Spinactinospora alkalitolerans: one gene and its partner. The protein of the gene in region 1 interacts with the protein of each later gene in a pairwise test. Links are inferred from orthologs where the notes say so. Each region holds a gene or a part of one and is shown in the gene's direction. Other genes may lie near its edges.

Evidence for each region.
Region 2: the proteins of tsaE (region 1) and rlmB interact in binary tests that used the Escherichia coli proteins (3 or more experiments, as listed by UniProt). The link is inferred for Spinactinospora alkalitolerans from one-to-one orthologs.

Annotation. Positions count from the first base shown.
Region 1 is NZ_JACCCC010000001.1:5,480,134-5,483,474, reverse strand. Bases 1-2,808 are described here. They hold tsaE (tRNA (adenosine(37)-N6)-threonylcarbamoyltransferase complex ATPase subunit type 1 TsaE), read left to right. Parts: upstream 1-1,065; coding sequence 1,066-1,551; downstream 1,552-2,808. Other genes in these bases: tsaD (tRNA (adenosine(37)-N6)-threonylcarbamoyltransferase complex transferase subunit TsaD), read left to right, coding at 2,782-2,808; rimI (ribosomal protein S18-alanine N-acetyltransferase), read left to right, coding at 2,255-2,785; tsaB (tRNA (adenosine(37)-N6)-threonylcarbamoyltransferase complex dimerization subunit type 1 TsaB), read left to right, coding at 1,563-2,237; HDA32_RS31010 (hypothetical protein), read left to right, coding at 578-724; alr (alanine racemase), read left to right, coding at 1-585. Also shown: more of tsaD, read left to right, coding at 2,809-3,341. UniProt on the Escherichia coli protein: Required for the formation of a threonylcarbamoyl group on adenosine at position 37 (t(6)A37) in tRNAs that read codons beginning with adenine.
Region 2 is NZ_JACCCC010000001.1:259,483-262,807, forward strand. Bases 287-3,078 are described here. They hold rlmB (23S rRNA (guanosine(2251)-2'-O)-methyltransferase RlmB), read left to right. Parts: upstream 287-1,089; coding sequence 1,090-2,067; downstream 2,068-3,078. Other genes in these bases: cysS (cysteine--tRNA ligase), read left to right, coding at 287-972; HDA32_RS01355 (serine hydrolase domain-containing protein), read left to right, coding at 2,603-3,078. Outside these bases: more of cysS, read left to right, coding at 1-286; more of HDA32_RS01355, read left to right, coding at 3,079-3,325. UniProt on the Escherichia coli protein: Specifically methylates the ribose of guanosine 2251 in 23S rRNA.

The DNA of each region.
Region 1 (3,341 bases):
CCCGAGGTGCGCCACCTGGCCAACTCCGCGGCCACCCTCACCCTGCCCGAAGCCCACTTCGACCTGGTCCGCCCCGGCATCGCGAGCTACGGATTCAGCCCGATCCCCGGCCTCCCCGGCACCGGGCTGCGCCCGGCCATGACGCTCAGCGCGGGGATCGCGGTCGTCAAGCGGGTGCCCGAGGGCAGCGGCGTGTCCTACGGGCACCGCTACGTCACCGACCGGCCCACCACGCTGGCGCTCGTGCCGCTGGGGTACGGCGACGGGGTGCCCAGGGCGGCCACCAACGTCGGCCCGGTGTTCGTCGGGGGCAGGCGGCGGACGGTCTCCGGCACCGTCTGCATGGACCAGTTCGTCGTGGACGTCGGCGACGACGCGGTCGAACCGGGCGAGCCCGCCGTGCTGTTCGGTCCGGGCGACGACGGCGAGCCGACCGCGCAGGACTGGGCCGACGTCCTGGGCACCATCTCCTACGAGATCGTCACGTGCGTGGGCCAGCGGGTGCCGCGCACCTACCTGGGGGCGCAGGCCGCCGACCCGGACGCGGGGGAGGGGACCGCGCTCGTGGAAGGGGCGGGTGCGTGAGCAGGCTCCCCGGGAGCGCCGCGGCCTCGCCGACCACGGCCGCCGGGTCGTTCGCGAGCTGTCGTTCCTGCTCTCGCGGGTGCTCGGGTTCGGCACCGGCGGGGTCGCCCCGCCGTCGCCGACCAGCTCGGCACGGTGATCCGGCAGGCCTCCGCCGTCGTCGCCACCGAGTTCCGGCCGGCGCTCGACGCCCACGACGGGTCCGAGGGGCGCAAGGTGCTCCGGGATGTGCCTACCCTGGTGTTGTGCGGTGACCGGGACCGCATGACGCCCATCGAGCACGGCGAGAACATCACCGAGGCGCTGCCCGACGCCGACTTCGTCCGCGTTCCGGGCGCAGGGCACCTCGTGACCATGGAGCGCCCCGACGCCGTCAACGGCGCGCTGCGGACGCTGCTGGAACGTGCGGGCGTCCCGGGAGCGCGCGACGACGCGGCCTGATCGCCGAAGCGCCCCTCCACCGAGATGATGCTGCGAGCCATGACCGAATCCACCGACACCCTCACCACAACGACCGTCACCGCGGCCACCGACGCCGAGATGCGCGCCCTGGGCCGCCGGATCGCCGCCGAGGTGCGCCCCGGCGACCTGCTGATCCTGTCCGGCCCGCTGGGGGCGGGCAAGACCACGCTCACCCAGGGCCTGGGCGAGGGGCTGAACGTGCGCGGCCCCGTCACCTCGCCCACCTTCGTGATCTCGCGCGTGCACCCCTCGCTCGGCGGCGGTCCGGCCCTGGTGCACGTCGACGCCTACCGGCTCGGCGGCGCGGCCGAGCTCGACGACCTCGACCTCGACGCAGGCCTCGACGACTCCGTGACCATCGTGGAGTGGGGCGAGGGCGTCGCCGAGGAGCTCTCCGAGACGCGCCTGGAGATCACCATCGACCGGCTGCCCGACGACACCCGCACCGTCCGCCTGACCGGCGTGGGGCCGCGCTGGTCCGATGCGGTGCCGAACGCGCAATAGGCTGGTTGACCGTGCTGCTTCTGGCTTTCGACACCGCGACCCCCGCGGTCACCGCCGCGGTCTGCGAACCCGACGGCGCCGACGTGCGGGTGCGCGCGAGCGCGTCCTCCGTGGACGCCCGCCGCCACGGTGAACTGCTGACCCCCGGCATCCAGGGCGTGCTGGAACGCGCGGGGGCGACGTTCGCCGACCTCACCCACGTGGCCGTCGGCATCGGACCCGGCCCCTACACCGGCCTGCGGGTCGGTCTGGCCACCGCCCACGCGCTCGCCGAGGCGCTCGGCGTCGCCTGCCACGGCGTCGCCACGCTCGACGCGATCGCGTTCGCCTCAGGGCGCTCGGGCCCGTTCATCGCGGCCAGCGACGCCCGCCGCAAGGAGGTCTTCTGGGCCCGCTACGACGACGCCGTCACCCGGGTCGGGGAGATCGCGGTGGACCGGCCCGCCGAGGTCGACACCGGCGGGCTGCCCGTGATCGGCCACGGCGCCAGGATGTACGCCGAGGCGTTCGGCCAGGAGGAGGCCGCGGCCGAACCGCTGTACCCCTCGGCCGCCGCGCTCGGTGAGCTCGCCGTGCGCCGGCTGCTGGCCGGCGCGGAACTGCCCGAGCCCAGGCCCCTCTACCTGCGCCGCCCCGACGCCCAGGTCCCGGGCGCGCCGAAGAAGGTGCGCCAGTGGCAGGTGTGAACCACCGGCTGCGCCCGATGCGGCGGATCGACGTCGACCCCGTCATGGCGCTGGAGCGCGCGCTGTTCGCCGAGGACGCCTGGAGCGAGGCGATGCTGCGCGACGAGATGTCCCGGTCCAGCCGGCACTACCTGGTCGCCGAGGCGGTGCCGCCCGAGGGGACGGCGCGGGCGGAGGAGCCCGACGGGGCGGCCGCCGCGCCGATCATCGGCTACGCGGGGCTGCGCGCGGTCCCGCCCGAAGGCGACGTGCAGACCATCGCGGTCGCGCGCTCCGCCTGGGGGAGCGGGGTCGGCACCGCGCTGCTGACCGAACTGCTCGCCGAGGCCGCGCGCCGCGAGGTCACCGACGTGTTCCTGGAGGTGCGCTCGGACAATCCGCGCGCCCGGGAGCTGTACCGCCGGTTCGGGTTCGTCGAGATCGGCGTGCGGCGCGGGTACTACAAGGACGCCGACGCGATCGTGATGCGGCGGTCCCATCCCGCCGGCTCCGGCGCGGCGGAGGGCTCGGAAGGCGTGGACGAGGACCCGGAGAAGAAGACGCGATGAGTGACAACGGACTCCCCCTGATCATGGGGATCGAGAGCTCCTGCGACGAGACCGGCGTCGGCCTGGTCCGCGGGTGCGAACTGCTGTCCGACGAGGTGGCCTCCAGCGTCGAGGCGCATGCGCGCTTCGGCGGCGTGGTGCCCGAGGTCGCCAGCCGGGCCCACCTGGAGGCGATGACGCCGACCGTGCGGCGGGCGCTGGACCGCGCCGGGGTCAAGCTCTCCGACGTGGACGCCATCGCCGTGACGGCCGGTCCCGGGCTCGCGGGCGCGCTGCTGGTGGGCGTGTCGGCGGCCAAGGCCTACGCGCTGGCGCTGGACAAGCCGCTGTACGGCGTGAACCACCTGGTCGGCCACGTTGCGGTGGACCAGTTGGAGCACGGCCCGCTGCCCAAGCCGGCGGTGGCGCTGCTGGTGTCGGGCGGGCACACGTCGCTGCTGCTGGTCCGCGACCTGGCGACCGACGTCCAGGCGCTCGGCGACACCGTCGACGACGCCGCGGGCGAGGCCTACGACAAGGTGGCGCGGCTGCTTGATCTGCCCTACCCCGGCGGCCC
Region 2 (3,325 bases), 5.2 Mb from region 1 along the record:
GTCTACTTCGACGTGCGCTCGTTCCCCGACTACGGCGTGCTGTCGAACCAGCGGATCGACCAGATGCGCGGCGCGGCCGACACCGACGGCGACCGCGACAAGCGCGACCCGCGCGACTTCGCCCTGTGGAAGGGCGCGCGCCCGGGCGAGCCGAGCTGGGAGACGCCGTGGGGCCCCGGTCGGCCGGGCTGGCACCTGGAGTGCTCGGCCATGGCCACCAGGTACCTCGGCGCCGCCTTCGACATCCACGGCGGCGGGCTCGACCTCGTGTTCCCGCACCACGAGAACGAGATGGCCCAGTCCAACGCGGCCGGCGACGACTTCGCCCGCTACTGGCTGCACAACGGGCTGCTGACCATGGGCGGCGAGAAGATGAGCAAGTCGCTCGGCAACTCGCTGCTGATCCCGGAGATGGTGCGCAGGGTCCGCCCGGTGGAGCTGCGCTACTACCTGGGCCAGGCGCACTACCGCTCCGTCATCGACTACTCCGAGGAGGCGCTGCGGGAGGCCGCGGCCGCCTACCAGCGCATCGAGGGCTTCCTGACCCGGACGGTCGAGGTCGCCGGCCCGGTGGAGCCGGCCGACCGGGTCCCGGCGGAGTTCGCTTCGGCGCTCGACGACGACCTCGGGGTGTCCCAGGGGCTCGCCGTCGTGCACGGCCACGTCCGCGAGGGCAACTCCGCGCTCGCCGAGGGCGGCAAGGAGCGGGCCGCCGAACTCGCCGCGCAGTTGCGGGCGATGCTCGACGTGCTCGGTGTCGACCCGCTGTCGGCGCAGTGGTCCGGGGGAGAGGCGACCGGCCTGCGCGACGTGGTCGACGCCCTGGTCTCGGTCGCACTGGAGCAGCGCCAGGCCGCCCGCGCCCGTAAGGACTACGCTGCGGCCGACGAGATCCGCGACCGGCTCGGCGCGGCCGGGATCATGGTCGAGGACACTCCCCGCGGTCCGCGCTGGGAGCTCAAGCGGGACTAGAAGGTCTCCGGCAGCGGCCCCGCGCGGGGCGGGGCCGCGATAATCAGGATTGTGGGCCACGGCCGACCACGGTCGTGGCCTTGCCGCGTGTACGCGGGGAAGGGAAGGGCGAGCGCGATGCCGTCGAACAAGAGCAAGAAGGGCCCGACCAAGGGCAGCGGTGGCAAGGGCCGGCGTTCCCTCGAGGGCAAGAAGGGCACCCTGCCCGCCGAGGAGCGGCACTGGTACGCGGACAAGCAGCGCAGCCGTGCGGCCAAGCGGCCGCAGCAGGGCGGTACCGCGCCGGGCGGTGAGGGCGCCGCGCGTCCGCGCTCCGGCGGGCGGCGCGACGGGAGCGGGCCGGAGCTGCTGGTCGGCCGCAACCCGGTCGTGGAGGCGCTGCGCGCAGAGGTCCCGGCGACCAGGCTGTTCCTGGCCAACAGCCTCGACAGCGACGAGCGGATCAACGAGGCCGCCAAGCTCGCCGGAGCCGCCGGGGTCGACATCAACGAGGTGAACCGCTCCGAACTGGACCGCCGCTGCGAGAGCAACGGCCAGCCGGGCGCCGCCCACCAGGGCATCGCGCTGCAGGTGCGGCCCTACCGCTACTGGGCGGCCGAGGACCTGCTCGACGCGGCCACCCAGGCCGAGACCCCCGCGCTGGTCGTCGCGCTGGACGGCGTCACCGACCCGCACAACCTGGGCGCCATCGCCCGTTCGGCCTCGGCGTTCGGCGCGCACGGCCTGCTCATCCCGGAGCGCCGGGCCGCGAGCGTGACCATGACGGCGTGGAAGACATCGGCGGGCACGCTCGCCCGGCTGCCGGTCGCGCAGGCCGTCAACCTGACCCGGACACTGGAGTCCTACAAGAAGGCCGGCCTGTTCACGGTGGGCCTCGACGCGGGCGGCGACACCCGCCTGGACCACCTGGAGCTGGCGACGGGGCCGCTGGTCGTCGTGATCGGCTCGGAGGGCAAGGGCCTGTCACGCCTGGTCCGCGAGACCTGCGACGTGGTCGCGAGCATCCCGATCAGCGGCGCGGAGTCGCTGAACGCGTCGGTGGCCGCCGGGGTGTCGCTCTACGAGGTGGCCCGGCGCCGCTCGTCAGCGGACTAGCCGCGAGCCGGTACCATTCGACTGGGTGTCCACGACACCGGCCGGCGTAGCTCAATCGGCAGAGCAATCGCCTTGTAAGCGATAGGTTAGGGGTTCAAGTCCCCTCGCCGGCTCTCACAGTCCTCCACCTGCGCAAACGCAGGATCGGTAGCCCGAACCGGCCGACCGCGCCGCTCATGCGGCGATCGCCTGCGGCCTCTTTCCGCGGCGGCGTCACCGCACCAGCGCACCACGGCCGCTCCCAGGGAGGACCGCAGCGACGCCCACCACGCTCCTTCGGGACGCTCGAACGTCTTCACCATGTAGATGAGCACCGGCCCGTCATCCGCCCCGCCCCGGCTTCCCGCCATACCGAAAACACCGCGCCTGCTGCCCGCGGCCTCCCCGTGCGTACGTTCGGTGGTGGTCGGTGGGCGAGCGATCCGTGTTTCGGTCCATCCCTTTGACGGCATTGGGACGGTGGCGTACGGGGGAACGGGTGACGGATTCCCTCTTGCGGGTATCCGGCCATGGGGAGAGCCGTGAGGAGGGGCGCGTGCGGGACGGGGATTGGGTTGCGGACACCGGGACGGAGATCCGCGGTGTCCTGAAGGTGATGGTCGACGCCGGATGGCTGCCCGGCGGGGTCGCCGTCGTCGGGACCGGCAGCATGTGGGAGTTCGTCGCCGTCGGGGAGATCGGCACCGGGCTCGACGGCGCGCCGGCGGCCCCCGATGTGTACTACGACGTCGCCAGCCTGACCAAGGTCATGGCCACCTGGCCGCTCGTGGGACAGGCGGTCGCCGAGGGCCTGCTCGATCTCGACGCCCCGATGTCCGAATACGTCGGCGGCGGCCCCTATGCCGGCGGCGCGGTGACGACGCGCCAGATCCTCACCCACACCTCGCGGCTGAATCCGGTGACCTGGCTGGAGCGCTACGTCGGGACCGAGCAGGACCTGATCGAGGCGATCCTGCTGGAGCCGCTGGAGGAGGAGGGGCACCGCTACATCGACCGGGGCTTCATCCTGCTCGGGCTGCTGCTGGAGCGGCTGCTCGGCGAGCCGCTGGACCGGTTGGCGGCGCGGGTGTGGCGCCCGGCCGGGATGTCGGCGACCGCCTACGGCCCGCTGCCGCGCACCCCGAGCGTCGCCCCGACCGAGCAGCGCATCCCCGGTACCGCGCCCACCTGGGGCGTGGTGCACGACGAGGCGGCCGCGCTGATGGGCGGCGTGGCCGGGCACGCCGGCGTGTTCAGCACGGCGACGGACCTGGGCGCG